Regions from separate parts of the Mesorhizobium ciceri biovar biserrulae genome, predicted to be linked through region 1. Evidence: riboswitches for the same ligand, from Rfam matches in the RefSeq annotation. Region 1 holds a riboswitch; each other region holds the start of a gene.
The links. Region 1 has a riboswitch for cobalamin ahead of A4R29_RS17045 (DUF1636 family protein). Riboswitches for the same ligand answer to the same signal wherever they lie in the genome.
Positions count from the first base shown of each region.

Region 2: another riboswitch for cobalamin. It lies ahead of A4R29_RS01505 (aromatic ring-hydroxylating oxygenase subunit alpha); the one in region 1 lies ahead of A4R29_RS17045 (DUF1636 family protein).
Region 3: another riboswitch for cobalamin. It lies ahead of metE (5-methyltetrahydropteroyltriglutamate--homocysteine S-methyltransferase); the one in region 1 lies ahead of A4R29_RS17045 (DUF1636 family protein).
Region 4: another riboswitch for cobalamin. It lies ahead of bluB (5,6-dimethylbenzimidazole synthase); the one in region 1 lies ahead of A4R29_RS17045 (DUF1636 family protein).

Region 1 is NZ_CP015064.1:3,642,460-3,649,979, reverse strand. It holds gene cobN (cobaltochelatase subunit CobN) at 1-3,106, opposite strand, end outside; gene cobW (cobalamin biosynthesis protein CobW) at 3,125-4,162, opposite strand; gene A4R29_RS17045 (DUF1636 family protein) at 4,165-4,593, opposite strand; cobalamin riboswitch at 4,633-4,836, opposite strand; gene A4R29_RS17040 (winged helix-turn-helix domain-containing protein) at 4,867-6,066, opposite strand; gene A4R29_RS17035 (NADH-quinone oxidoreductase subunit A) at 6,398-6,763, shown strand; gene A4R29_RS17030 (NuoB/complex I 20 kDa subunit family protein) at 6,754-7,335, shown strand; gene A4R29_RS17025 (hypothetical protein) at 7,341-7,520, shown strand, end outside.
Region 2 is NZ_CP015064.1:298,607-306,126, reverse strand. It holds gene A4R29_RS01520 (ABC transporter ATP-binding protein) at 1-684, shown strand, start outside; gene A4R29_RS01515 (DUF680 domain-containing protein) at 764-1,009, opposite strand; gene A4R29_RS01510 (DUF680 domain-containing protein) at 1,089-1,286, opposite strand; cobalamin riboswitch at 1,798-1,999, shown strand; gene A4R29_RS01505 (aromatic ring-hydroxylating oxygenase subunit alpha) at 2,115-3,362, shown strand; gene A4R29_RS01500 (FAD-binding oxidoreductase) at 3,388-4,488, shown strand; gene A4R29_RS01495 (PqqD family protein) at 4,658-5,089, shown strand; gene A4R29_RS01490 (hypothetical protein) at 5,138-6,187, shown strand; gene A4R29_RS01485 (glycosyltransferase family 2 protein) at 6,202-6,936, shown strand; gene A4R29_RS01480 (glycosyltransferase family 2 protein) at 6,992-7,520, shown strand, end outside.
Region 3 is NZ_CP015064.1:1,189,641-1,197,160, forward strand. It holds gene A4R29_RS05240 (cytochrome-c peroxidase) at 1-769, shown strand, start outside; gene tdh (L-threonine 3-dehydrogenase) at 997-2,031, opposite strand; gene metE (5-methyltetrahydropteroyltriglutamate--homocysteine S-methyltransferase) at 2,695-5,040, opposite strand; cobalamin riboswitch at 5,156-5,355, opposite strand; gene A4R29_RS05255 (adenosine kinase) at 5,749-6,741, opposite strand; gene metK (methionine adenosyltransferase) at 6,849-7,520, opposite strand, start outside.
Region 4 is NZ_CP015064.1:1,804,373-1,811,892, forward strand. It holds gene ribB (3,4-dihydroxy-2-butanone-4-phosphate synthase) at 1-721, shown strand, start outside; gene A4R29_RS08030 (GNAT family N-acetyltransferase) at 755-1,297, shown strand; gene A4R29_RS08035 (MFS transporter) at 1,335-2,558, opposite strand; gene A4R29_RS08040 (TetR/AcrR family transcriptional regulator) at 2,679-3,287, shown strand; gene A4R29_RS08045 (hypothetical protein) at 3,576-4,559, shown strand; partial or broken gene bluB (5,6-dimethylbenzimidazole synthase) at 4,682-5,407, opposite strand; cobalamin riboswitch at 5,411-5,590, opposite strand; gene A4R29_RS08055 (histone deacetylase family protein) at 5,712-6,638, shown strand; gene A4R29_RS08060 (exodeoxyribonuclease VII small subunit) at 6,642-6,893, shown strand; gene A4R29_RS08065 (DUF2277 domain-containing protein) at 7,004-7,270, shown strand; gene A4R29_RS08070 (pirin family protein) at 7,310-7,520, shown strand, end outside.

The DNA of each region.
Region 1 (7,520 bases):
CGGTTTCGGCGAATTCCGAGGCGCCGCGCGGGCCGTGGCGCATCTGGCCTGATATGAAGCGTGGATTGACGGCGCGGGCACGCACGACGCGCGCTACGGCCTCACTGATCGAGCGTGGCTTCGGCTTTTGCGGGTCCGTGGTGTCGAGCACGATGACGTCGGCATTCCTGCCGAGCGCCGCAACGGCTGCGGAAAAGCCGCCGATGAAGGCCACATCGGCGGAGCCCTCGAGGATGTCGCGGCCGGGGTCGTCGCCGGTGTGGACGAGAAGATCGGCTTCGGCGATGCGGCCCTCGAAGGCGCCGGGCGCGGAGATGCCTTCGCCCCCGGCGCCGCCATAGGCGTGCGATGTAGCGTCGAGATAGGCGCGGCCGATTTCGTCGCGCGCGCTCCAGTCGCCGGAGGACATGAGATCCTCGACGCCGGCGCCGTATGTGCCCGGCGAGGTGCCGAAAATGCGCGGGCTGATCTTGCCGTCGGCGCGGGTCTTGGCCGCGAGTGGGTTTTCCGAATCCTCCTCGTCGCGCGCGGCAACCGCGTTGGCTGCGGCATCGATCAGCGCGATCTGGGTCGGGAACATGTCGCGGAACAGGCCGGATATGCGCCAGGTGACATCGACGCGCGGACGGCCCAGCATGGCCGGCGGCAGCACTTCGATGCCGGTGATGCGGCCGGTGGCCAAATCCCATTGCGGCCGGCAGCCCATCAGCGCCAGGCCTTGAGCGATCTCCTCGCCGCCGGTGCGCAGCGATGCCGAGCCCCAGAGATCGATGACCAGCGAGCGTGGCCAGTCGCCATGCGACTGCATGTAGCCGCGCACGACTTCCTCCGCCGCTGCCCTGCCCAAATCATAGGCGGTCGGCGTCGGCATGGTGCGCGGGTCCGAGGTGAACAAATTGCGGCCGGTGGGCAAGACGTCCGAGCGGCCGCGCGCAGGCGCGCCCGCCGGACCGGCCTTGACGTGGCCGCCATCGAGCGCGGCAAGCAGCGCCGCCTTCTCGGCTTCAGCGCTCTGGCGGCGCATGGCGTCGGGCTCATCCTCCGGAGCGCGGCCATAGATATGCAGCCCGTCCTTGATGGCAAAATCCTTGAGGTCACAAAGCCAGGCGTCGATGCGGCGCAGCGCCTCGTCGGGCGCGTCGGTTCTCGCAACGCCGGCTTCGGAGGCGAGACCGGTTTTTTGCGCGGTGTCGACGATCAGTTTCGCCAGTCGGTCACGGCGGCGACGGTCGAGCCCGTCGGCCTGCGCATATTCGTCGACCAGCCGCTCGAGCTTGTGCTGGTTTTCGTCCAGCCCGGCGCCGGTCAGCGGTGGCGGCAAATGGCCAAGAGTGACGGCGGCAATGCGCCGCTTGGCCTGCGCCGCTTCGCCCGGGTTGGAGACGATGAAGGGATAGATGACGGGCAGGGGACCGGTGACGATCTCCGGAAAGCAGTTTTCCGACAGAGCAACGGTTTTGCCCGGCAGCCATTCAAGCGTGCCATGGGCGCCGACATGGACCAGCGCGTGGACGCCGAGCGACTTGCGCAGCCAGAGGCCGAAGGCGATCAGCGCATGGCGCGGGGGCAGCGTCGGGTCGTGGTAGTCGGCGCGGCGGTCGACGGAGCGGCCGCGGTCGGGGGCGAGGGCGACGGTGATGTTGCCGAAGGTGGCGGCGCGGAAGGGGAAGCTTCCGCGCAAACCTGTTTCGTCTTCCGCTTTGCCCCAAGCAGCTTCGACCGCAGCGATTGCCGCAGTCGGCAACTCCGTCGAGAAGGCAATGTAGTTATCTAAGGCCAATCCAGTATCGCTGGCTTCCAGCAAATCCAGCAACCCACGCGGCGTCTGCGGAATCCCCTCAATCACATAGCCCTGCTCCTTCAGGTCATGCAGCATGGCGAGCACGCTGGACGGCACGTCGAGGCCGACGGCATAGCCGGTTCGACCAGGAGCGCTAGGGTAATCCGGGATCAGGATCGCCAGCTTGCGCCCGGCGCGGGGTGTCTCCTGCAACTTGATGAAGGCCGCGACGCGGTCAGCGACCTGCGCCACGCGATCCGGTTCCGGCCGGTTGGCGAAGGCGCGGTGGCCGAGTGCGGGATCGGTCTCGGTCTCGCCCTTGAAGGAAATGGCGCCGGCGAGGACGCGGCCGTCGAGTTCGGGCAGCACGACATGCATGGCGAGGTCGGCGGGTGCCAGGCCACGCTGGTTGTTTTGCCAGATGTCGCGGCGGGTGGTGGCGACGATGACCTGGAAGACAGGCACGCCGGCGCGGTCGAATAGCGTTTCGATGCCGGGTTCGGCGCCTGAGGCGAAAGCGGTCGCGGTGATGATGGCGGCGGGCTTCAGCGCCGTCAGTGCTGTTTCCACGAAGGCGAGGGAGGTTGGGTCCTTGAGGCTGGAGACGAAGATCGGGACTGGGTCGATGCCGCGCTGCCGCAGCGCTTCAACAAGCGCATCGATGGGCGCGACATCGGCGGCCAGCAGCATCGAGCGATAGAACAGGATGGGGATGATAGGAGCGTTGACGTTGTAAGCGCCAGCATTCGATAAGTCCCGCTTCTCCACAACTCCACATCCAGGCACGTAAAAACCAGCTTTCGGCACCACCACCGGGCCGATAACTTCCGCATCCGACCCCGCCAGCCGCGCCAATTTCCGCACCAGTGCGCTCATATTCGCCGGGCCGCCCTCGCGGAAATAGTCGAGCAGGCCGTCCAACTCCTCGCGCGGCAGCGTCGAGGCTTCGATCAGGCGCAGATCCTCGTCGCGGCATTCGCCGGGCAGCAGCGCCAGTTTTATGCCGCGTTCGCGGGCGGTCGAGGCAAGCTGGTCGCAGCCGTAGCGCCACCAGTCGTAGCCGCCGAGGATGCGCACGAGGATGATCTTGGCATGGCGGGCGACGCTGTCGACCCAGAGGTCGACGGACATGGGATGGCGCAGGTCGCGCAGTGCGGCCAGCCGCATCGAGGGCAGGCGGTTGGCATCGGCCTTCCAGGCTGCCGCCAGTCCGGCGAGGTCGCTGTCGGTGAAGGACAGCGCCACGATATCCGCCGGCGTCTGCCGCAGATCGACCGGCTCGGCGAGGTCGTCGAGCGAGGCGGATGTCGTGGTTAGGATGTGCATCGCAATCCGTGTCCGAAATCAGCCGGCGAGTATACGCTCGATCGCCGGGCGGTTCAGCCCTTTCAGGCCGATGACGACGAGGCGCGAGCGGCGGTCGTCCTGCGCGGTCCAGGCGCGGTCATAGTAATGATTGACGCGCGGCCCGACGGCCTGCAGCAAGAGCCGCATCGGCTTGCCGCCGACCTCGACGAAGCCTTTTACGCGCAGCACGTTCTCTTCTTCGGCGACGGTGGCGACGCGCTTTGCCAGCTCGTCCGGATTGGCGATCGAGGCAATGTCGACGATGAACGTGTCGAAGTCGTCATGCTCGTGGTCGAATGCGCCGTCATGATGGGACTTGCGGTTTTCGATGTCGTCCTCGACGGCGAGACCGAGCCCGAGCAGCACGGAGGGATCGACCTTGCCATGCGAGGTCGGCACAATCTTCACTGCGCGGGCGGAGTGTTCGCCAACGATGGCATTGGCGCGGGCGGTGCCGGCGGCGTCCATCAGGTCGCTCTTCGACAGGATGATCAGGTCGGCGCAGGCGATCTGGTCCTCGAACACTTCTTCCACCGGATCGTCGTGGTCGAGCGTCTCGTCCCCGGCGCGCTGCGCCTGGAGGGCCTCCATGTCGTTGGCGACGCGGCCTTCGGCCAATGCCGGTCCGTCGACCACGGCGATGACGCCATCGACGGTCACCCGGCTTTTCACGCTGGGCCACTGAAAGGCCTGGACCAGCGGCTTGGGCAGTGCCAGGCCCGAGGTTTCGATCAGGATATGGTCGACCCTCGGCGTCAGCGACAGGATTTGGTCGAGCGCCGGGACGAAATCATCGGCGACAGTGCAGCAGATACAGCCATTGGCCAGTTCGACGATGTTTTCCTCGGGGCAGGTGTCGATACCGCATCCCTTGAGGATCTCGCCATCGATGCCGATGTCGCCGAATTCGTTGACGATGATGGCGATGCGCTTGCCGCCGGCGTTTTCCAGGAGATGGCGGACCAGCGTCGTCTTGCCGGCGCCGAGGAAGCCAGTGACGACGGTGCAGGGAACGCGGGATACGGAAGTGGTCATGGTCAATCCTTCAGCATGTCGATGGGTGGAATGCGGGCCACGAGGCCGCGCTTGAGGCTATCGGGGCGGCCACGCCACGGGATCAGGCCATCTTTCGAGGTGGCGAAGAGCTTTGCGCCTGTCACGAGGTCGGCGCCGCTGGTCGCGGTCAGGTCGCCGAAGACATAGCTCCAGCAGCCGTCGCGCAGGATCGCGGCGCTGAGGCGCCGCTTGCAATTGCCAAGGCATTCGACGCTGCGGATGCGGATATCGTCGCCAGCGGCGGCGCGGCGCGTGTCGTCCGTCAGCAACTCGCCGGCGCGGGGATGAGCGTCGGAGCCGGTCTCATTGCGGCAGGAGCCGCAGACGATGATGGTGACGCCGGCCAAGGCATCATCATGGCCGGACGAAATATCCGCTGTGCCAGCCGAAAAACTGCTGTCGTGGTCCAAAGATCGGGCTCCTTGCCCGGAAACCCGCCGGGCGATCGGATTCTACAGTCGCAGACGGCAGGTCTCCTGGCTCGCGAGTCATCGCCTTGGGTAGCCGCCTTCCCGGGAATTCCCAGTGGTTTTCGGCCTTGGCTCTTCGCTTACAGTTGCGGGGACAGCCGCGGATTTGGGATTTTGCCCCGCACCGCATTCCCTCTTAGCCCTTGCCGTTGCGGGCAAGGGACCATCTGGAACCGGATTTAGGCTTTTGCGGGCGGCGGTGTCAACGCGAGCTTACGACACGGCTATGTCGGCCAGCGCCGGCCCCAAATCCCCGGCAGGCGTCACTTCGATGCGTTCGAGCCCGAGCCAACCTTGCATCTGCTTCAATTCCTCGAACAGCTCCGCAGCGGTTTCAGGCGGCGCACCGGGCTCGGCATAGGCCGCATGGACCCGCAGTATGCTGGCCGGGCGATCGGCCTTGAGGTCGACGCGTGCCACGATCCTGTCGCCGAGCAGGAACGGCAGGACATAATAGCCATACTGCCGCTTGTCGGCCGGTGTGTAGATCTCGATGCGGTAATGGAAATCGAACAGCCGCTCGGTGCGCGAGCGCTCGAAGACGACCGGATCGAAGGGTGCCAGCAAGGCGCGGGCCTCGACTTTGCGCGGCAGACGGGCGTCCCGGTGAAGATAGGCCGGCTTGTCCCAGCCTTCGACACGCACCGGCAGCAACTCGCCCGTTTCAACCAGTTCCTCCAACCGGCCTTTCATATCGGCCGGCGACAGGCGGAAATAATCGCGCAAATCGCTTGAAGTCGCCACGCCGTGGGCGCGGGCGGAAATGCGCAGCAATTCGCGGTGCGCGTCCTCAGGCGTCGGCACCGGCAGATCGAGGATCGCCTGCGGCAGCACGCGCTCGGGCAGGTCATAGAAGCGCTCGAAACCGCGGCGGTGCGCCGTGGTGATGCGGCCGGCCCAGAACAGCCATTCGAAGGCGTGTTTGGCATGGCTCCAGCCCCACCAGCCGCCCGAACCTTTCTGGCCCTCCAGCGCGGAAGCGGCGATCGGGCCGCGCTCGGCGACCTCGCGGTAGATCTCTTCGATGTAGGCGGCGTGCTCGCGGCCCCATTTGGCGAGACCCAGATACATTTCCTCGCCCCGCTCGGCGCGCTGCATGCGCCAGCGCATCAGCGGGTATGTCTCGACCGGCAGGAAGGAGGCCTCGTGCGCCCAATATTCGAAAACCATGCGCTTGCGCGTCACAGCCGCGTTGTCGAGCAGAGCGAGCGGGTAGGGGCCAAGGCGCGAATAGAGCGGCATATAATGAGCGCGCACCACCGCGCTGACGGAATCGATCTGCAACAGGCCGGTGCGGGAGAGCGTGCGGGCAAAATGCCGGCGGTCGGGCGTGCCGGTCGGGCGAGGATCGAGGAATCCTTGGGCGGCAAGGGCGATGCGCCGGGCCATCGGGAGCGAGATCTTTTCCTTCATGCAGGTATCACTTTGACGTGTTTTGACCGAGGGTCGAATGGTTGATTCCAACCCATGCTAGCAGGGTTTTGGCGGCATCCATGTCAAGAGAGAAAAGTGGAGTAAAAAGCGAAGGAAATCAAACAGGAGCGGATCGGACCAGTTTGCCGCGATATGCCGTCCAGGTCGATGTTTTGAACAAGGTTTGACTTGCTTCGCTGGAAGTGCTGCGCTAACCCTCGCCGCGTTGCAGCATAGGCCCTTAAAACGGTTCAGCGGTTAAACTGTCACGCTTCCGCATTAGGGTCCGGTGCTGTAATCAACGTGGATTGGCGCCAACGGAAAGCCGAGCATGAACGCACTCTTGAGCTCATACCTGCCCATCGTCCTGTTCATAGGCGTGGCGCTGGTTGTCGGCCTGGCGCTGCTGGCCGCGCCCTTCCTGGTGGCCTACCGCAATCCCGATCCCGAAAAGCTTTCCGCCTACGAGTGCGGTTTCAACTCGTTCGACGACGCCCGCATGAAGTTCGACATCCGTTTCTACCTGGTGTCGATCCTGTTCATCATCTTCGACCTGGAAGTAGCCTTCCTGTTTCCGTGGGCGGTGTCGTTTTCGAAGATCGGCATGCTCGGTTTCTGGTCGATGATGGTTTTTTTGGCGGTGCTGACCATCGGCTTTGCCTATGAATGGAAAAAAGGAGCGCTGGAATGGGATTGAACGACAGTTCAGGCACCCTCGTCGCGCCGAAGCCCAAGGGCATCATCGATCCCAACACCGGCAGGCCGGTGGGGGAGGACGATCCCTTCTTCCTCGAGATCAACAACGAGTTGGCCGACAAGGGCTTTCTGGTCACTTCGACCGAGGCGCTCATCACCTGGGCGCGCAGCGGGTCGCTGATGTTCATGACGTTCGGCCTCGCCTGCTGCGCGGTCGAGATGATCCACACCTCGATGCCGCGCTATGATTCGGAGCGGTTCGGTGTCGCGCCACGCGCGTCTCCGCGCCAGTCCGACATCATGATCGTCGCCGGCACGCTGACCAACAAGATGGCGCCGGCGCTGCGCAAGGTCTACGACCAGATGCCGGAGCCGCGCTACGTCATCTCGATGGGCTCCTGCGCCAATGGCGGCGGCTATTACCACTATTCCTATTCGGTGGTGCGCGGCTGCGACCGCATCGTGCCGGTCGACATCTATGTGCCCGGCTGTCCGCCGAGCGCCGAAGCGCTGCTCTACGGCATTCTTCTCCTGCAGAAGAAGATCCGCCGCACCGGCACGATCGAACGGTAGTCGTCATGGGTAAAGAGCAGATTATTTATGGCAACCCTGAGCCTTGGCTGGGGTTAACGTTCAAAACCTTGGATCAACGATTTGACGTATACGAATCGGGGAAGCGGTTTTATTCTTCCGAGTTCTTAACTGATACAAAATTTGGGGATGCTGGTCTCGGTATCGACATCTTATTGAATGACTGG
Region 2 (7,520 bases), 3.0 Mb from region 1:
ATCGGCCGCGCCATCGTGCGCAATCCGAAGGTGTTCCTGTTCGACGAGCCGCTTTCGAACCTCGACGCCGCGCTGCGCGTCGCCACCCGCATCGAGATCGCCAAGCTCAAGGAATCGATGCCCAACACGACCATGATCTACGTTACCCACGACCAGGTCGAGGCGATGACGCTGGCCGACCGCATCGTGGTGCTCAAGGACGGCCATATCGAGCAGGTCGGCACGCCGATGGACCTCTACAAGAAGCCCGGCAATCTGTTCGTTGCCCAGTTCATCGGCTCGCCGGCCATGAACATCCTGCCGGCGACCATCGAAAAGACCGGAAACCCGACCTTCGTCAGCCATGTCGGCGGACGCAAGGCGACCGTGCCGATTGCGACGCCGGCTTCGGCAAAGGGCGCTGCGGTGAGCTTTGGCGTGCGGCCGGAGGACCTGATCATCGCCAGCGGCGCGGACTATCTGTTCGAGGGGACGGTCGACTATGTCGAGCAACTCGGCGAGGTGCAGCTTGTCTATGTCGACATCGGCCGCGCCGATCTGCCGCTGGTGACCAAGCTGCCCGGCAATGTCGAGGTCAAGCGCGGCTCGACATTGCGGCTGAGCGCAAATGGCGAGGACCTGCATATCTTCGACGCGGATGGACGTTCTTTCGCGTTGCATGAAGTGGAAGCAAAGGCGGCTTAACCGCAATTACCGTGTCAGGCACAAAAAAGAGCGGCGGGCCGGGCCCGCCGCTCTTTGACTTGGAGATCGACTTCGGTTGTTAGTTGTTGCCGAAGAGGTTGCGGTCGGCACCTTGCGGAGCAGACTTCTGGGTGGTGTCACCCGACGAGTTCAGCAGCTTGTAAACCGGCGAACCGGTGTTGCGTACCGAAGAGGTGCGCGTGCTGTCGACCGAAGTCGTGGCGGCAGGCTGATTGGCACCATTGGAGCCAAAGTTGTCGCTGCCGGCGAAGGCACTGCCGGTGATGGCCAGAACGGCGGCGGCAGCAATGAGGATCTTGTTCATCTTGAATACTCCTGAATGTCTGAATTTCGCCAGGGCGGCGGGCAAGCCCGCCGTCGACCGGGAAACTGGGAATCGGCTGTTAGTTGTTGCCGAAGAGGTTGCGGTCAGCACCCTGGGCAGGCGCCTGAGCAGCCGGTTCCGACTTCTTGGTCGAAGCGGTGTACGAGCTGTCGACAGCAGTGGCTGCCGCGGCGTTCGAACCGTAGTGGTCGCTACCAGCGAAGGCGCTGCCGGAAATGGCCAGAAGGGCTGCGGCAGTGAGAATGATCTTTTTCATTTTTGGTACTCCAGTATCGTCTTTTTTCCGTCCGTCTAGCGGCGTGTCTTGGAAATGAAATCGCGTCGTTCGGACAGCCCCGATGTGGGAGGGCAAGGTCGTCTTTTCCAATCACGAAGTTGTTCCGTGTGGACCATGAATCCACACCTTGAAATTGTGCCAACGGAATCTAGGGATGTATTTTTCTTCTTCATATCAGTGTGTTAGGTATAGACACTTGATGGATCACTGACTGTTTCAGAGGCCCAGCGTTCACACCGTCCTGCACGCACCGTCAACAGAAACGAACCGTTCGGTTCGATTTTAGGGCGAGCTAATAGTCACTTTTCGAAACCATTAACCTTTTTTTGACCCCCGCGAAGGGTCGGATTCGGGAAGATCGCAGCCGGCAAATGGCCGCCCGGGAGGTGGGATCTCGGCCCGCGACGATCTGCAGTAGCGTTTCGCATGCCGTGTCGCGCCGCATGGATACGATGTCGTTTTCATGCCGACGGCGCGCCCGCGATCGTGGTTAGATCATACCATCTCAGGTGCCGCTTCGTGACGACGAGGCGGAGAATTGGGAAGCCGGTCAGAATCCGGCGCTGCCCCCGCAACGGTGGTGGAGTTCAAGTCGCAACGGGAGACCACTGGGCAACCGCCTGGGAAGGTGTCGCGATGGTCCGCAAGGACAACTCCAGAGCCCGGAAACCAGCCCGAGATTTTTAGACTCGACTGATCGCGGTGGGCGGTCAAGAGGTGGATAGCGCATGTCCGGCACACAGCCGGCCTGTGTTTCAATCCTTCCTCCATCACCACCAGTTCAGTCCTTAGAAACGAGGACAGGACATGGATATCCGCAACGACATGCTGAGGCTCCTGAAGGGGCGCCGGCAAGGCTTTTCGCTGGAGCAGCCCTTCTACACCGATCCAGACTACTTCAAGCTCGACATGGAGCTGATCTGGTATCGCGACTGGCTGTTCATCGGCCATGATTGCGAACTGCCTAAGCCGGGCAGCTACATCACCGTGCAGGTCGGCGACTATCCGGTCGTCCTTGTCCGCGACCAGCACGGCAAGATCAACGCCTTCCACAATTCCTGCCGCCATCGCGGCAGCCGCGTGTGCAACACGGAGAAGGGTACCGCGGCAAAGCTCGTCTGCCCGTATCATCAGTGGACCTATGAGCTGGACGGCCGCCTGCTGTTTGCCCGCCAGATGGCCGACGGTTTCGACAAGAGTGATTTCGGCCTGAAGCCGGTCGCCTGCGAGAGCGTCGGCGGCTACATCTTCATCTGCCTGGCCAAGGAACCGGCAGATTTCGCGCCGATGCGGGCGATGATCGAACCCTATCTCTTGCCGCACCGGCTGCGTGAAGCAAAGATCGCCTTCGAGAGCACGATCGTCGAGAAGGGCAACTGGAAGCTGGTCTGGGAAAACAACCGCGAGTGCTACCACTGCGCCGCCAATCATCCCGAGTTGTGCAAGACCTTCCCCGAGGCTCCAACCATAACCGGCGTCCATGGCGCCGACAGCGACCCTGAAATGGTCGCACACTGGGCCAAATGCGAGGCATCAGGCTTGCCGAGCAAATTCCGCATCGATCCGGCAGGGCAGTACCGCGCCACCCGCGCGCCGCTGCTGCGCGATGCCGTCAGCTACACCATGACGGGAAAACGGGCGGTCCAGAAGAACTTGTCCGACAGCGTTTCAACCGACCGCATCGGCTCCTTGCTGCTCTATCACTATCCGACGACCTGGAACCATATCCTCGGCGACCACGCCGTTACGTTCCGCGTGCTGCCGATCAGTGCCACGGAAACCGCGGTGACAACGAAATGGCTCGTCCACAAGGATGCGGTCGAAGGCGTCGACTACGACCTCGCTGAGCTCACCCATGTCTGGATCGAGACCAACGACCAGGACCGCCGCATCGTCGAGGAAAACGCCTTCGGCATCCTGTCGCCTGCCTATGAACCAGGCCCCTATTCGGAGCTGCATGAGGGCGGCGTGATCCAGTTCGTCGAGTGGTACGCGTCGTTCATCGGGCCGCGCCTTGCCGAAGGCGGCCGGCCGGCCCTGCGCAGCGTCGCCTAGCCCAGGGGATAAGAGGATGAATGCGATGACGGACCTTGGCCTCTATCGCCATCTCGACCAGATGACGCCCTGGAACGACAGGCTGCAGGTGCTGGAAGTGATCGGCGTCAGCGACGAAGCGCCTGACGTGAAGACCTTCACCTTCCGCTCCGACAACCAGACCTGGTTCCGCTACAAACCGGGGCAGTTCGTGACTCTGGAACTGCCGACATCGGACGGGCCGCTGATGCGCACCTACACGCTGTCGTCCTCGCCGTCGCGGCCGTTCTCGATCGCGGTGACGGTCAAGGCGCAGGCGGGCAGCACCGGTACGCGCTGGATGTTCGACCATCTGACGCCCGGTTCGCACGTCAAGGCCTATGGGCCGACCGGCGACTTCTCGCTGCACAGCCACCCGGCCGCCAAATACCTGTTCATTTCGGCCGGTTCCGGCGTGACGCCGATGATGTCGATGCTGCGCTGGCTGAACGACTGCGCGCCATGGACCGATGTCGGCTTCGTCAACTGCGCGCGCCGCCCGGAAGAGATCATTTTCCGCAAGGAGCTCGAACTGCTCGGCAGCCGCATGCCTGGGCTGTCGCTCGGCTTCATGATCGAGGAGCGGTCAAGCCGCGAGGGCTGGTTCGGCCATATGGGCCGCATCGACGCGATCCGGCTGCCATTGCTGGCGCCCGATTTCCGCGAGCGCGAGATTTTCTGCTGCGGCCCCGATCCTTTCATGCGCGCCGTGCGCGGCATGCTGGACGCCGCCGGCTTCGACATGGCGAAATACCATCAGGAAAGCTTTGCCGCGCCTGCCGTGGAGGAGATCCCGGCGCCGTTCTCGCCGCCGGCGGAAGACGGCGCCGCTGCCGCCGTGGAGGCCGTGACACCGATCCGGTTCTCGCATTCCGATGTCGATGCCGAATGCGTCGCCGGCCAGACCGTGCTGCAGACGGCACGCGCCTCGGGGGTGCGGATTCCCGCCGCCTGCGAGTTCGGCCTGTGCGGCACCTGCAAGGTGAGGAAGGTCGCGGGCGACGTGGAGATGAGCCACAATGGCGGCATCCTCGATCACGAAATCGAGGACGGCTTTATCCTCGCCTGTTGCTCGAAGCCGCTTTCGGCGCTTGAAATCGAGGCGTGACCGGCAGGCACGGTCAGAGACTGTCCATGCCCGCGCGGCCTGCAGCTGCGCTCGCCCGGGCCTACGCCATCTTGCCAAAAACCCTGCAAATGGTTAGACGCCTGCAACGGTGGGGTTGACCGTAGGGCCCGAAGATCATCTCCGCGGCCTGCTTCGGCGGGGAGCAAACATGCGACAATCCGGCGTATATGCCATTGCCAGCAAGGATATCGTCTTTGAATCCTTCGATGGCGAAGCCGTCGTTCTCGACCTGATCACCGGTAAATATTTCGGCTTCTCTGATTCAGGCAGCAGGCTTTGGGATGCACTGTCGTCCGGCGTGCCTGCCTCCGAACTGGTCGGCGCCGCGACCGGAATTGGCGCCCTCGATGCCGCCGCGATTGACGGCTTTGTTTCACAATTGCTCGAATTCGGTTTGCTGGCGGCCGCAACCGATGGCGTGGCAAGACCGGTTCCCAGCGAATTGCTGGCTCAGCTCGCCGCTGCCGGCGAGCCCCTCAAGGTCGACATCCATGACGACCTTGCCGACCTCATTGTCGTCGATCCCATCCACGAGGTCGAGGAGCCTCTCGGCTGGCCCGCGGTGAAGCAGGCCAACTGAGGCGCCCGCCAGGCTCTCGTTGCCGGACAGCTCCGGAACAGGCAGACCATGCCAAACGTCACTCTCGAAAACCTGACTGACTACGCACGTCATGTCCTGGCGCAAGCGCAGAGCAGCGCCGCGCATTATCCACTGACCTGCAAGGTGGGCTTGCCGCATCTGGAGTTGACCGCGCATGTGAGTGCCGGCGCGTTCGCGGATGCCTTCGCTCATGGCTTTGTCACGGCTCCGGACAACCGAGCGCCTGCCGACATCTGCCGCATCTTCGTCGCACATCCCGGCATTGACGGCATCGCGGCACCGGCCAGATGGGGCCAAGGACCCTTCACGCAGCATGGCTTGGCCACCAGGCTGGCGGAAGCCGGATTGCGCGGCAACCATTTCCATGACCTGGATTTCTGGCAGTTCTATGATCCGCAACGTCGCGTTGGCGTGCAATTGATGGCCTCGGCCGATGCCTTTCCACCCTGGGAGCCGGGAGCGCCGCTGCGCCCCTTCCTCCATTGGGAATATGCGGCACGTGGCATGCGGCTGGCCCATGCGGGGACGCTCGGCACCAAGGGCAGGGGCGTACTGCTGGCCGGCGCGGGCGGCGCCGGGAAATCCGGGACCGTCGCCGCCGGCCTCCTCCACGGGCTGGACAGCGTCGGCGACGATTATGTGCTGGTCGACCTCTCCAACGGCGTGACTGCCCGCCCGTTGTTTTCAACACTCAAGCAGGATCCCCAGGGATTCGCGCGACTTGGGCTGAAGCACCGGCTGAAGGCGCACGGTCCGCTCAACTGGCAAGGCAAGCATGCTTTTCACATTGACGACATTGCGCCACGGCCGGTGCCCGAAACCCTGGACATCGTTGCGCTGGTGGTGCCACATATCGGCGGAGGCGGGGCAAGTTCGATCGTGCCGGTGTCGCGCAGGGATGCCATGATTGCCTTGGCGCCGTCCGGCATAGCGCAGATGCCGGGCGAGCGGGGGAGCGGCTTTCGCTTCTTCAGCGACCTGACCCGCCTGCTGCCGTGCTATCGTCTGTCGCTGGGGACGCAGCCACAGGAGATAGCCGGCACGATTGCGGACTTTCTTGTGCGGGGCGCTTCGTGAAACTGAGCGTGATAATGCCCGTCTATAACCGTGAACGCTATGTCGTTTCGGCATTGCGCTCGCTGGTGCGGCAGCGGGACGCCGCCGATCTCGACATCATCGTCATCGACGATGGCTCGACCGACGGCTCTGCTGAGGCCGTACGCTCGATGATGCGCGAAAACCCCTGCATCCGACTGTTCCAGCAATCGAACATGGGCGTGGCCAGGGCGCGCAACGCCGGGCTGCGGCACCTGCCGCCGGATGCGGAGTTCGTGTCATTCCTGGATTCTGACGACATCTCGCTGGCCGGACGGTTCAAGGCCGATCTCGCCCGCTTCGAGGCTACCTCCGGGCTTGAGCTAACCTATTCGCTGATGACGCTGGTCGACCGGATCGACGACGAGAAGCTCGAGCCGGAGGCGAACTGCTGTACCATGACGCTTCGCGGAATTTCGCTGAGCACCGCTCTCTTCAGTCGAACGCTTGTCGATCGCATCGGCCATTTCGACGAGGACTTTGAGCAGTCCGAGGACACGGATTATCTGTTGCGAGTCTTCGAAACCGGTCCGCGCTACGAATTGCCGAACACCGTCGCGATCTACTACCGACGCCACGCCGGAAATGTCACCAAGGAACATAGCGGCAGGGTCCGCAACCACTTGCGTGCAATCCACAAGTCGATGCGGCGGCGCAAGGCCGATCCGTCACGGCGAGAGGTCCAGGGCATCTTCGAATTGAAGAGTCCCGCCGATTGGCGGATGCCATGATGCTCGACACAATCGGCTCGGATCAGCCAAGCCCGCAACGCTGCTGGAGACGCCGATGAGGCTGAGCGTCATCATGCCGGTCTACAATCGCGAACAATTCGTTGGCCTGGCGCTGCGCTCGTTGCTCAGGCAGCGCGAAGACATCGATCTCGACATCATCGTCATCGACGACGGGTCGACCGATGGCTCGGCAGCCGTCATACGGTCGTTGATCGACGAGGCCCCATGCATTCGTCTTTTCCAGCAGATCAATGGCGGGGTCACCAAGGCGCGCAATGCCGGGCTGAAGCAGCTGCTGCCGCAGACGCGTCTGGTGTCGTTTCTCGATTCGGACGACATCTCCCCGATAGGCCGCTTCAAGGCGGATCTCGCCTGCTTCGAAGAGGATCCTGGCCTCGAGCTGACCTATTCGCGCATGACGCTGGTCGACAAGATAAATGGCGAGACACTGGAACCGGCTGCCGACAGCCACTCCATCACCGTGCGAGGGATCCACCTGTCAGCCGGGATCTTCGCGCGAGACCTCATCGAGCGCATCGGTGGTTTCGACGAGGATTTCAAACAGGCCGAGGACACCGACTATC
Region 3 (7,520 bases), 2.5 Mb from region 1:
TTCGATTGGCCATGGTTGGCAGAAGGGGCAGCGCAACGCGCCGACGGTGTTTAACTCTGTCTTCAACAAATCGCAGTTCTGGGACGGTCGCGCCGAAGACCTGAAAGCTCAGGCCAAAGGGCCGATACAGGCCGGTGCCGAGATGGCCAACACATCGCACCAAGTGGTCGAGACGTTCAAATCGATGCCGCAATATGTGGAGTGGTTCCGTTCAGCTTTCCCGCGGGAGGCCGACCCCCTCACCTTCGATAACCTAGCCACCGCACTCGCAGATTATGAGGCGACGCTGGTCACGCCGGCCCCCTTCGACGCCTACCTCAATGGCGATGACACCGCCATCGGCCCCGAAGCGAAACAGGGCCTGGCCCTTTTCATCGAAAAGGGCTGCTCGTCCTGCCATTCCGGTGTCAATCTTGGTGGGGATGGTTATTATCCATTCGGCCTCGTTGAGAAGCCTAGCGCCGACATTCTGCCGGAGAACGACAAGGGACGATTTGCCGTCACCAGCGTACCAGAGGATTCCTATGTTTTCCGCGTGCCGTCGCTGCGCAACGTAGCAATCACCGCGCCATACTTTCATTCGGGCAAGGTCTGGGACCTGAGAGAGGCGGTCGCTATTATGGGCACCACCCAGCTTGGCCAAGAGCTAACGCATATCGAAATCGATCAGATCGTTGCGTACCTTCATTCGCTGACCGGCAAGCGACCGGAGATCACATATCCCATCTTACCGCCTGAAACGCCCGGGACACCTCGGCCTCGATCCTAGGCATGGGGGAAGAAGACGATCACGTCGGGGCCGTCACCATTTGTTGCCCGATTTGGGCGACCTGCCACGAGCGTGGTCGGATAGGGCCGCGATACGCCCCCCACGGTTGAGCGGCGCACGTTGGAGGGGTGCCATTGCGTTGCACCAGCCATGCTCCCGCGCGAGGAGATCGTCGGCAGGCGAAGGTGTCCCGTCACCACCTTCGCAAAATCACGCCGGCCATCGCCCTACCAGTCCATCACCACCTTGCCGGAACTGCCGCTGCGCATCGCATCGAAGCCGGCCTGAAAATCGTCGATGCCGATGCGGTGCGTAATCAACCCGGAAACGTCGAGCGGACCTTGCACCAGGGCGATCATCTTGTACCAGGTCTCGAACATCTCGCGGCCGTAGATGCCCTTGAGATGCAGCATCTTGAAGATGACCTTGTTCCAGTCGATCTCGAAACCGGTCGGCGCGATGCCCAGGATGGCGATCTTGCCGCCATTGTTCATGGTGTCGATCATGTCGCGAAAAGCGGGGGCGGCGCCTGACATTTCGAGGCCGACATCAAAACCCTCGGTCATGCCGAGCGCCGGCATGACGTCGCGCAGTTTTTCCTTCGAGGCGTCGACAACATGCTGGACGCCGAGTTTTTTGGCCAGCGCCAGCCGCACCGGGTTGATGTCGGTGATGACGACTTTTCGCGCGCCCACACATTGCGCCACCAGCGCGCCCATGATCCCGATCGGCCCGGCGCCGGTAACCAGCACGTCCTCGCCGACCAGATCGAAGGAGAGTGCCGTGTGCACGGCATTGCCCAACGGATCGAAGATCGCCGCGATCTCGTCGGGCACATCATCGGGGATCGGCATGACATTGTGCTGCGGGATCGCCAGATACTCGCCGAAGGCGCCGGGCCGGTTGACTCCGACGCCGAGCGTGTTGCGGCACAGATGCCCTCGCCCGGCGCGACAGTTGCGGCAATGGCCGCAGACGATGTGGCCTTCGCCAGACACGCGCTGGCCGACCTTGTATTCGGTGACCGCTGCGCCGAAATCCGCGACCGTGCCGACGAATTCATGGCCGGTGACCATCGGCACCGGCACCGTCTTCTGCGCCCACTGGTCCCAATTGTAGATGTGCACGTCGGTGCCGCAGATCGCCGTCTTCTTGATCTTGATCAGCATGTCGTTAGGGCCGATCTCCGGCACCGGCACCTCTTCCATCCAGATGCCCGGTTCGGCCTTGGCCTTCACCAGTGCCTTCATCATGTTAGACATCAGGTGCTCCTTACAACTTGGTTGGTTCCACTCCTCCCGACTGCTCGGGTAGCCTGCATGACGGAAAGATAGGCTCGGAGGAGCACAGCTGAATTCTTGGACCGATCGTAATGTCCACGGGGGCGTTTGTGTCGAAGCAACACACCACCGCGAGCCGTGCGCGCGTGAAAAGCTCTGTCCTAGCGGAACTTCAGCAGGAGCGGAGCACACGCCGTGCCAGATGCAGCCGGCTTCAATTCAAACGATGAGGAATGGTCGCAGCTTGCGGCTGGGCGGTATGGCTATTTTGTCGATGTCCGCCACATGCGACGCAGTCAAATCGACACCGACGCTCTTGATGGGTCGACCTCGCCGCCGATATCTCGATAGTGCCAGTGCCCAGGCGGCATCTGCAAGCGTTGATCCCTCGCGTCTGTCGGCCGCTGGCCCTGTGAGGCAGAAGCTCACGGACAAAACCGCCTTCCTCCATTTCGTGGCCGAAATCATCCGTCCTCGGACCAGAATCGGCGTCCCAAATCCTGCCCCGCCGCTCAGCCGTCCAGCGGCCTTCGGCTGGACGACAAGGGTGGACTCGCACGCGTCGACCGACGTCTTCGCGGCTTTTCGATGCCGTCCTTTCTGCTTCAAATTATCCGCGAGGCCCGCGGGTCACATGTTTGCCGGTCACAGTGGCCCAGCGGCCTGCGCCTGCACCTTCTCCCGCAGCGCGCAGGCTGCAGCGATCATGTTGATGAGGGCAGGGCGGACCTCTTCCCATTTCCTTGTCTTGAGGCCGCAGTCCGGATTCACCCACAGCTGGCTGTCCGACAGTCGCTCGCGAGCAAGTTGGGCGAGATGCAAAATCTCGCCGACCTCTGGGACACGTGGTGAGTGAATATCGTAGACGCCGGGACCGATTTCGTTCGGATATTTGGACTTGGTGAAGGCGTCCAGCAGTTCCATTTTGGAGCGCGACGTCTCTATTGAAATCACGTCCGCGTCCAGTTCAGCGATCGAGTCGATGATTTCATTGAACTCCGAATAGCACATGTGGGTGTGAATTTGAGTCGCGTCCTCTACACCCGTCGAGGCGAGCCGGAAGCATTCGACAGCCCAGCCGAGATAATGTTTCCAATCGGACTTCCGCAGGGGCAAGCCTTCGCGAAACGCGGCCTCATCGATCTGGATCACCCTTGCGCCAGCTTTTTCGAGGTCGGCCACTTCATCGCGGATGGCGAATGCGATCTGGCGGCAGACCTCGGCACGGGGTACGTCGTCGCGCACAAAAGACCAGTTAAGAATCGTCACTGGGCCAGTGAGCATGCCCTTCACCGGCTTTTTCGTCAGCGACTGGGCAAATTGCCACCAGAGAACCGTCATCGGATTGGGCCGCGATACGTCGCCGAAGATGATGGGAGGGCGCACGAGCCGGGAGCCGTAACTTTGCACCCAGCCATGCTGGGTGAAGGCGAGGCCGGACAACTGCTCGCCAAAATGCTGCACCATGTCGTTTCGTTCGAACTCGCCATGTACCAGCACGTCGAGCCCGATCTCCTCCTGCCAACGGACGGCCCACTCAGTCTCCTTCTTCAGGAAGGTCTGATAGTCGATATAGCTCAGCCGACCCTTCGCATGAGCGGAGCGTGCCCTGCGCACCTCGGGCGTCTGCGGGAAGGACCCGATGGTCGTCGTCGGGAACAACGGCAGGGCGAGCGTGTCAGCCTGGACTCTCGAGCGCTTGGCAAATGCGCTCTTTCGTTGCTTCATGGCGCCGTCAATGCTGCTGACTCGCCCGCGGACGAGCGGATCATGGGCCTTTGTCGACATTGCGCGCGCGGCGGCCGCCTCATCAGAAGCCTTCAGCCCGCCTGTTACGGCCTCCCAGCCTTCGGACAAGGCTTGGGCCAGCACGAGCAGCTCTTCAGTCTTCTGGGCGGCGAATGCCAGCCACGAACGGACGTCTACATCGAGCGCGGTCTCCATCCGCAGGTCCATCGGCACGTGAAGCAGCGAGCAGGAAGGCGCAATTTCGACGCGGTCCAGCGGCCAACCGGCGATGACCGGCTTGATGCGGTCGAGAATGGCGGTCAGGTTCGCGCGCCAGACATTGCGGCCATCAATCAGGCCAAGTGAGAGCACCAGATCCTTCGGTGCGAGCCGACCAATCGTCTCCAATTGCTCGGGAGCGCGCACGAGGTCGAGATGCAGGCCCGCCAGGCGCAGCGAAAGCGCGGTCTCGAGATTGTCTCCCAGCGGCCCGAAATAGGTAGCCAGCATAATTTTCAACTTGGGCGCGGCTTTCGACAGCTGCCCGTAGGTGAATTCGAAGGCAGCTCTTTCGTTCGGGTTGAGATCGAGCACAAGCGCCGGCTCGTCAATTTGCACCCAGTCGGCCCCCGAGAGCTCCAGCCTCTGCAGCAGTTGCTCGTAGACGGGCAGCAGCCGCGGTAGCAGCGCTATGGGATTAAAGCCCTGATCGGGAGACTTCGCCAGCTTGAGGAAGGTCACCGGTCCAAGGATGACCGGGCGTGTATGGATGCCGAGCTCTTTTGCCTCCAGAAAGTGATCGACTGGTTTGGTTGACGAGAGGGCGAATGTCTGATCGTCGCCCAGCTCCGGCACGATGTAGTGGTAGTTCGTGTCGAACCATTTGGTCATTTCCATCGCGGTTACGCGCTGCCCCTGAACTGCATGCCCGTGACTGGCCTGTCCGCAACCCGCGGTATCGCCTTGCGTGCCGCGCGCCATCGCGAAGTAGATGTCGAGCGGGACCTCGCCGCCCGTCCAGCCGTAACGAGCTGGCACGGCGCCGACCATTGCCGCGGTGTCGAGCACATGGTCATAAAGTGAGAAATCGTTCGACGGGATTTTCGACACGCCGCGGTCGTGCTGCTCGCTCCAACTGGCGGCACGCAGTGCCTTCGCCGTCGCCAGAAGGTTGGCAGCAGACGATTTTCCGGACCAGTAGCTTTCGAGCGCGAATTTCAGTTCTCGCCGGCGACCGATACGCGGCACGCCAAGCGTTGCTATGGGAACTTGCCGGGAGACATTCATTCCATACCCCGATGGTTGGGGCGGGGACAAGGAAGGCGCTAGCAGGCCGGCATCGACGCCGAGCTGCCGCGGCCACCAGACACCCCGCCTGTGGACGTTGTTTACCGAGGCAGGTCTCCTGGCTCGCGGGTCACAGCCTCTGCCCCGTCTTCCCGGGGCAGTTCGCCCCAGTGACATTGATGGGTTTGGCTCGCCGCTTACAGTTGCGGGGCAGCGCCGGCATTGCACCGGCTTCCCACTTAGCTCCGCTACGGCAACACCTTGCGGAGAACCACGACATGCGGACAATCGCAGTAGCCCACTTTCTTGTCAATGCCGTATAAAGAAATGTTTATGTCTTTATGTGAATTGTTAGCCTGCGGCGTGCTTCCAAATTCCATGTCGCCGTCGAGCTGAGCCTTCTGCGCGACTCTCCGGTGTGTGCAGACTGTGGCTGGCCCCTCGGGCGATCTGCCTTTTGTACGATCCCGTCTCAAAACGATTTCATCAAAAACGGCGCGTGTTGGCATTCATGATGGGGCGGTAGTACTGGACCGAAGTGCGACAACGTTCCTCAGCCTCAACAATTAGAAATTGGGAGAAAAACCGGCATCCTTCTCGAACTGGTACGCGTTCGATTTAAACGCGCTTGTCTGGACAGCCTGCACAACGGGAAGGTGGGCAATACGTGGCCGAAAAGCTGCCCTACAACAGCCCCGCCTGCTCAGCCTCGCGGCGCAGATTCTGCCGGGGCCTCGGGCCGATCTGCTGGATCACCAATCCGGCGGCCAGCGAGCCAAGGTCGCCGCAGGTCTGCAGATCGCGGCCTTGCGTGTAGCCATGCAAGAAGCCGGCAGCATAGAGATCGCCGGCACCCGTTGTGTCGACCAGTTCATTGATGGCGGTCGCCTTGATCACCACGGTCTCGTCGCCGCGCACGATCACCGAACCTTTTTCCGAGCGGGTCACGGCGGCGATGCGGCAATCCTTGCGGATCTGCGCCAGCGCCTCGTCGAACGAGGATGTCTGGTAGAGCGATTTGATCTCGTGGCTGTTGGCAAAGACGATGTCGACCGTGCCCGAACGCATCAGCTCGAGGAATTCGTCGCGGTAGCGGTCGACGCAGAACGAATCCGACAGGGTCATCGACACTTCGCGGCCCGCCGCGTGCGCCAGCTTTGCCGTCTGCCGGATCGCCTCCTTGGCGCGCGGCGGATCCCACAGATAGCCTTCGAAATAGGTGACCTTGGCGCCCGAGGCCTTGTCGGCCTCGACGTCTTCCGGGCCGAGCTCGACGCAGGCGCCGAGATAGGTGTTCATCGAACGCTCGCCATCGGGGGTGACGAAGATCATCGAGCGCGCCGTCGGCGGCTCGCCCTTGAGCGGCTTGGTGTCGAAGGCAACACCCTGGGCATGGATGTCATGGGCATAGATTTCGCCGAGCGGATCGTTGGACACCTTGCCGAAGAAGGCGGCACGGCCGCCGAAACTGGCGACACCGGCTGCGGTGTTGCCGGCGCTGCCGCCGGACGCTTCGATCGCCGGCCCCATGCGGCTGTAGAGCAGTTCGGCGCGCCTTGTGTCGATCAGGTTCATCGCGCCCTTGATGATGCCGTTCGTCTCCAGGAACGCCTCGTCGCACTGGGCGATGATGTCGACAATGGCATTACCGATACAAAGCACGTCATAGCTCGGCATCAAAATCTCCGCCAAACACCCGAGCCGGCTTCTTGCCACGCCTTAGCGGGTGTTTCTTACGAGTGTGGAATGGGTCGCCCTATGCCGACGGATCCGATAACCGTGCATCACGCAGCTGCCGGTCCTGCCTCTCGCAACAGCTCGTCAGCTCTGTCCGTCTTTTCCCAGGTGAACTCCGGCTCTTCGCGGCCGAAGTGTCCGTATGTCGCGGTCTTGCGGTAAATCGGCCGTAAGAGATCAAGCGCCTTGATGATGCCTTTCGGCCGGAGATCGAAAAGCTCAAGGACGGCGCGCTCGATCCTTTTTTCATCAACCTTTGCGGTTCCGAATGTATTGACGAGGACTGACACCGGTGCGGCGACACCGATCGCATAAGCAAGCTGAACCTCGCACACCTCCGCAAGGCCGCTGGCAACGACGTTTTTTGCGACGTACCGCGCCGCATAGGCAGCAGATCGATCGACCTTCGACGGATCCTTGCCCGAAAAGGCGCCACCGCCGTGACGCCCCATCCCGCCGTAGGTATCGACGATGATCTTGCGTCCGGTGAGCCCGCAGTCGCCGCGCGGCCCACCGACCACGAACCGGCCTGTTGGATTGACCAGGAACCTTATCCTCGTCGTATCCAGGTCGTCGTGAGGCAAGACCGGCCTTATGATCTCCTCAATGACGCCTTCGCGGACCGTGGCTTGTGAGACCTCCTCGTCATGCTGCGTCGACAGGACTATGGTATCAAGCGCTACCGGGCGCAAACCCTCATAGCGGACGGAGACTTGAGA
Region 4 (7,520 bases), 1.8 Mb from region 1:
CCACATCTTTCCGCTGATTGCGCGCGAAGGCGGCGTGCTGATGCGCTCAGGCCATACCGAAGCAGCGGTCGATCTGTGCAAGCTCGCCGGCCTGCCGCCGGTTGGCGTCATTTCCGAGCTGGTCAATGATGACGGCACCGTCAAGCGCGGTCCGCAGGTGCAGGCTTTCGCCGAGGAGCATGGCCTCAAGCAGGTTTCGGTCGCCGACCTCATCGCCTACCGGCAGCGCAAGGAAACGCTGGTCGAACGCGTCGCCTGCTCGGAAATCGACACGCTCGGCGGCAAGGCACAGGTCTTCACCTACACGCTGCCGTGGGACTCCATGCATCACGTCGCCATCGTCTTCGGCGACATTCGTGACGGCGAGGACGTGCCGGTGCGTCTGCATTCCGAGGATGTGGTGACCGATGTCTTCGGCACCAGCCACCGGCTCGACGCCATCATGAAGACAATGGGCGAGCGCAGGCGCGGTGTCATCGTCTATCTCAGAGAAGGCTCCGTCGGCGTTGCGCATCAGGAGCGCAAGCGGCCGGCAAGCGGCGACCGCGAGGATCACGAAGAGGCGCGCCGCCGCGAAAACGAGTGGCGCGAGATCGGGCTAGGCGCCCAGATCCTCAAGGATCTCGGCATCTCCTCGATCAACCTGATCGCCTCGCGCGAACGCCACTATGTCGGCCTCGAAGGTTTTGGCATCCACATCGCCAAGACGGAGATCCTCTGAGCCTCCCGCCGATCCGGTTGCCGGAGAAGACGGATGAATGCGTCTCTGCCTTCCAGCCAGCGCAGCGAGCGGCTTTTGCTGCGCCGCCCAGAAGAGGCTGATCTGGATTTCCTGATCGACCTCTTTTCGCGCCGGGAGCTTGTTGCTCATCGTCCGGACCCTGTCCCGGATACAGCCCAGCAGAGCGCCGCGCGGCTGACGCGCGACATCGGTCATTGGGACAAGCACGGCTTTGGCCGCTGGGCGGTCGAGGCGGACGAAAAGCTGGTCGGCTTCGGCGGCGTCACGGTATCGGCGGATTTCGACGGTCTGAACCTGTCCTATCATCTTCATCCGGCGAGCTGGGGACATGGCTATGCCACGGAATTGGTGACGGAAGCACTGCGCACCGCGTTCGGCCCCTTGCGTGCCGATCGGGTTGTCGGCCTCGTCCGCCCCGCCAATCCGGCTTCGCGACGGGTGCTGGAGAAATGTGGCTTCGTCTTCGAAAAAGAGGTGATGTTGCATGGGGCGCCAACGATAGTTTTGGCATTGGCGCACCCAAGAAGAGTCAATATTTCAGGCCCGGCCGCCTAGAGCGGCGCGCCCGGCCTAAGGCCCGGGCGCGCCGGAACTATTCCGCAGCAATCGCGGCTGCTTCGCATCCGTCCATCTCGCACTCAGCCGTGGCAAGGCTGCGCTGGCCAAGCAGCACCGTGGCCAGCGCGATCGTGCCTGAAGCCACAGAGACCCAGAACCCGTTCTGGGCACCGAACGCATCGACCACCGCGCCGGCCGCGAACGAGCCGAGCGCCATGCCGATGCCGATGCCGGTCATGACCCAGGTAATGCCTTCGGTCAGCATCGCCTCCGGCACATGCCGCTCGATCAGGCCGAAGGCGGTGATGAAGGTCGGCGAGATCGCCACGCCGCTGATGAACACAGTCAGCGCCAGCAGTGGCACGGTGTCGGCGGTGAGCGGCAACAGCGTGCCGAGCGCGACGAGGGCGACTGCGATGGCCAACTGGCGTTGCAGCGGCGCCTTCAGGCTGAGCGCGCCGACGATGATGCCGAGCACGAACGATCCCAGCGCGTAAACGCCGATGACAAGGCTGGCGGCGCCGGGCTGGCCAAGCTCCTTGGTGATCGCCACGGTGCTGACTTCCGTCGTCGCGAAGGTCGCGCCGATGAAGATCAGGGCGAAGGTGATGATCTGAACCGGCCGCAGGCGGATCGCCGAGCCGCTTGAGCCATGGTCCACCGGCCGCACTTGCGGCTCCGTCGAGCGTTGCAGGATGAAGGCCGCTGATCCGAATGCGAGAAATAATGTGCTCACCAGAACGCCGGCTTCCGGGAACAGGGCAGCACTGAGACCGACCGATAGCGATGCCCCGGCGATATAGACCAGTTCATCGGCCGCGGACTCGAAGGCGAATGCGGTGTTCATCTGCGGCCGTCCGCGGAAAATCTCTGTCCAGCGCGCCCGCACCATCGCCGGCATGCTTGGCATGGCCGCGGCCAGTAGGGCCGACACGAACAGCGTCCACACCGGCCAGTCCTGGTTGGCCGCCGCTATCAGGACGGCGAAAGCCAGCACCGCGATGATGGTGGTGGGCACGACGATCCGTGTCTGGCCCAGGCGGTCCACCAGTCTCGATATCTGCGGCGCAACGAAAGCGTTGGCCAGAGCGTATGTTGCCGAGACGGCTCCGGCCAGCCAGTATTCGCCACGCGTCTGCGACAGCATCGCCACGATGCCGATGGGCGCCATGGCGATCGGCAGGCGCGCCATGAATCCGGCGGCCGCAAAGCCCTTGGCTCCGGGGGCACGAAAGATTTCCGAATAGGGATTTTGCATGGGTGGTTCCTCGACAAAGGACGATTCGGCAATTACATACGAAGCGTATGATTGTTAAATAGAGCATACGCCGCGTATGTCAATTGGCATACGTTACGTATGTGAATAGGGCCAGAAGCCATGCACAGACCCCGCAAGGAGATGATCGCCGAGACGCGCGCAAAGCTGATCGCGGCGGCCCGCCATGCCTTCGGCACAACAGGCTATGCGGAAGCCTCGATGGATGATTTCACCGCTTCGGCCGGGCTGACGCGCGGCGCGCTCTATCATCATTTTGGCGACAAGAAGGGGCTGCTGCAGGCGGTCATAGCCCAGATCGACGGCGAGATGGCGGCGCGCATCAATGAGGTCGCGTCGAGAGCGCCGACCCGCTGGCAGCATTTCGTCGACGAGTGCTCGACCTATATCGAGATGGCGCTGGAGCCGGAAATCCAGCGCATCATGTTCCGGGATGGCCCGGCCGTGCTGGGGGATCCAGCGCAATGGCCGAATGCCAGTGCGTGCATCGTGTCAATGACCGACCATCTGACCGCGCTGCAGGAGGAGGGGGTCGTTGTCTCGAGCCTCGACCCCGAGACGGCCTCGCGACTGATCAACGGAGCGAGCAGCCAGGCAGCGCAACGGATCGCCAATTCGGACGACCCCGAAGCGACGTCCAAGAAGGTGGTGACGGCGTTCAAGCAACTGCTCGAAGGCCTGCTCAAGAAGCCGGATCCGCAGTCGAATTGAGTTCCCACCGGAGCTTTCGTGCCGGCATCTGTTCCCGATAGGAATTTTTTCTTGACACCTGCCCTCAGCTAAGGTACATATTCGTCCATGGTGCTGATTTGCGCCGGTGACCCGCCGCACAGGCGGGTTTTTCGTTTGATGCTCCGTCAGACAACGCGCCGGCGAAAGGCTGCGAAAGAAAACCGTTGCCCCGAATTCGTCGCGCTTCGGCGTCAGGGGCCGGCAATTGACAATCGCCGGGTTGAGTTCATCCTCTTCCACCATCTCTGAGGCGGAGATTCGGGGCACATGTGGGATTTCGAGATCGGCCGGTCGGTGTCCATCATGATGCGGACCTGGCCGTTCATCGTCTTTCGTATGATCGTCTATTTCGGCATCACGCTGGCCTACATCATGGCGACCGGCACCGGTGCCTCGGTCGGCTATGGTGTCGGCCATATCTCCACCGATCCCGACGGGCCCATGTCCTTTGCCCTGTGGGGCGGCGTGGTCGGGTTTGGCATCGTCTCGATCGCGGTCTACTGGATCCGCGAATACATCCTCTATATCGTCAAGGCCGGCCACATCGCCGTCATGGTTCATCTGATCGACGGCCGCGACATTCCCGGCGGTCAGGACCAGATCGCCTACGCCAGGGATGTCGTGGCCCAGCGTTTTGCCGAGGCCAATATCCTTTTCGTCGTCGACCAACTCGTCAAGGGTGCCATCCGCGCCATCACCGGCCTGCTCGGCGGTATCGCCGCCTTCCTGCCGATACCGGGCCTGAGCGGCCTGGTCTCCTTCATCAACACGGTGATCCGCCTGTCGCTGACCTATGTCGACGAGATCATCCTCGGCTACAACATCCGCATCAATTCAGCCTCACCCTTCGAGACGGCGCGCCAAGGCGTCGTGCTCTATGCCCAGAACGGCAAGGTCATGGTCAAGAACGCCGTCTGGCTGGCGGTCATCATGTGGGGCGTGTCGTTCGTCATCTTTCTGATGATGCTGGCGCCTGCCGGCGCCATTCTGTTCCTGATGCCCGGCCAGCTCGCCGGCTGGGCCTTCGTGCTCGCCATCGTCTTCGCCTGGGCGTTCAAGGCGGCCTTCATCGAGCCTTTCGCCATCGCTTGCCTGATGCAGGTCTATTTCAAGACCATCGCGGGCCAGGTGCCGGATCCGGCCTGGGACGCCCGGTTGGCCGAGGCGTCGTCGAAGTTCAGGGAGCTCAAGGACAAGGCGCTCGCCTCCTTCGGCGGTTCGCGCTGGGGTACGGCCGGCGCCACACCCTGATCGGCCGGGCAGGTGGTGTCTGGTGAGGCAGAAACGGTGTTGAGGCGCGCCACGGTGGACTTCAGCTGTGTCTCGCCTTGCCCGGAAAACGTCTCGCTCATGATCAGTTCCGGCAGCGGCAGCCGCCGTCCCCAACCATGCGTTTCAAGGTCCGGTTTGGAAGCGAACTCGGAAACACGGCCGACGCAGAGATAGGCGATTGGCGTTACGTGATCCGGAATGGCCAACAGCCGCTTCAGCGCCTCAGCCTCGATGATGCTCACCCAGCCGACGCCAACGCCCTCGGCACGCGCGGCCAGCCAGAAATTCTGCACCGCGCAGACGGTGCTGTAGAGATCCATCTCCGGATTGTGCCAGCGTCCCAGAGGCGAACCTTTCGAGCGCTGCCGGTCGCAAGTGATGCAGATGTTGAGCGCGCTCTCGCAGATGCCTTCCAGCTTGAGCTTGCGGTACAGCGCCTGTTTTTCCGCCTCGATCGCCGGCAGTTCCTGCTCGCGCGCGGCCAGGAACAGGTCGCGCACCCTTTCGCGTCGCTCGATGTCACGAATGACAATGAAATTCCATGGCTGCATGAAGCCGACCGATGGCGCATGATGGGCGGCAAGCAGCAGCCGCGCCAGCACGTCGTCATCGATCGCGGTGGGCAGGAAATGGCTGCGCACGTCGCGCCGCGTGAACATGGCGCGATAGACCGCATCGCGCGCATTCTGGTCGAATCCATCGTCAATGGCAGCGGTCATATGTTCCGGCATCGCTTGTCCCCTTGCGATTGCAGATTCAAAACGGTCAGAGCGTACTTTGTGCGTCCAAATGGACGCACGTCGCTGTGATGTCATCCGCCTGACCATGCGGATGACGATGCCTGCCAGGCCGGTCTTCTGGCTTGGGATCAACCCGCGTCCGGTGCCTTCCCGTCATCGACAGTGGCATTTACCGGCGCGGTCCCCCTCACAGCGTTGGGCACGCCACGGAATTCAACCGTGTTCCCGATTCTCCCGCTTGCGGCGGGCACCAGGCAGTACCAAGAACCTTACGCCGAAGCGCCGGCGAGGCCAATGCCCGCGGCGACGCGAATGGACGCAGGCGCGATTTTCCCCAGTCATCGGCCGCCCGTGCATGGCCTTTGTCGATCCGGGTCACTAGATTAGGACGATGACCACCCGTCTCTACACGCATCCGATCTTCCTCGAGCATCTCACGCCGCCCGGACATCCCGAGCGGCCCGACCGCCTGCGTGCCATCGAGCGCGTGCTCGATGAGGAAGCCTTTGCCGGGCTCGATCGTATCCAGGCGCCGGAAGGCGACGAGGCCACCATCCTCTACGCGCATCCTGCCGATTTCGTCGCCCGCGTGCGCGCCGCCATTCCCGACGAGGGGATTGCCCGCATCGATGCCGACACCACTGCCAGTCCTAAGAGCTGGCAAGCGGCGATCACCGCGATCGGCGCCGCCAACGCCGCCGTCGATGATGTCTTTTCGGGCCGCGCCGACAACGTCTTCGTCGCCGCCCGGCCGCCCGGCCATCATGCCGAAAAGACCACGGCCATGGGCTTCTGCCTGTTCAACACGGCGGCGATCGCGGCGCGTTATGCGCAGAAGAAACACGGTGTCGAGCGCGTTGCCATCGTCGACTGGGACGTGCATCACGGCAATGGCACGCAGGATATTTTCTGGGACGATCCCTCGGTGCTCTATTGCTCGACACACCAGATGCCGCTTTATCCCGGCACCGGAGCGAAGACCGAAACGGGCGCCGGCAACATCGTCAACGCACCGCTGGCGCCGCAGACCGGCAGCGAAGTGTTTCGCGATGCCTTCCTGTCGCGCGTCCTGCCCGCGCTCGACAATTTCGCGCCCGACCTGATCATCATTTCGGCCGGGTTCGACGCGCACCACCGCGATCCGCTGGCCGAGATCAATCTGACCGAGGATGATTTCGATTGGGCGACCGGCCAGCTGATGCAGCGCGCGGCACGCCACAGCGGCAACCGGCTCGTCAGCCTGCTCGAGGGCGGCTACGATCTGCAGGGATTGGCATTTTCGGTCGCCGCCCATGTCGGTCGACTGATGAAAGGATGAACGATGGCTGGTGAGACCAACGAAGACGTCAAGGCGATGAGCTTCGAGCAGGCACTCGATGCGCTGGAGAAGATCGTCGATGATCTGGAGCGTGGCGACGTGCCGCTCGACCAGTCGATCAGGATCTATGAACGTGGCGAGGCGCTGAAGGCGCATTGCGACCGGCTGCTGAAGGCCGCCGAGGACAAGGTCGAGAAGATCAGGCTGTCGCGCGACGGCAAGCCGGTTGGAACGGAGCCGCTCGACGCGGATTGAGGCCGGTCCGAACGATGGCCTCGCCTCACCGGTTTTTGGACATGATCATGATCGAGGATATAACTCGTTGCGATTGAAACAGCTCAAGGACAAGAGGAGATACGGAAGCGATGTGCAGAAACATCAAGACCCTGTTCAATTTTGATCCGCCGGCAACCAATGACGAGGTGCGCGACGCGGCCCTTCAGTTCGTCCGCAAGCTGAGCGGAACGACGCGACCCTCGAAGCAGAACCAGCACGCCTTCGATCATGCCGTCGACGCCATCGCGGCCTCGGCGCGCGAACTGCTCGATTCCCTGGAAACCCATCAGCATCCGCGCAATCGCGAAGAGGTGGCGGCCAAGCTGCGGGCAAAGGCGGCCATCCGCTTTGCCTGATGCGGCCAGGCGGCCTTCGACCACCGACAAGGAGAGTCCATGAGCTTCTTCCCCGGGAAAGACCCTGAGGTGGGCGATGCGTTCGCCAGCGATCAGATCGAATTGATGGTCGTTCCGAACGCCAAGGACATCGGTGGTTTTCAGGTGCACCGTGCCCTGCCAACGGCAAAAAGGCGGTTGGTCGGTCCGTTCATCTTCTTCGACCGCATGGGTCCCGCGATCCTGCGGGCCGGCCAGGCGCTGGACGTCC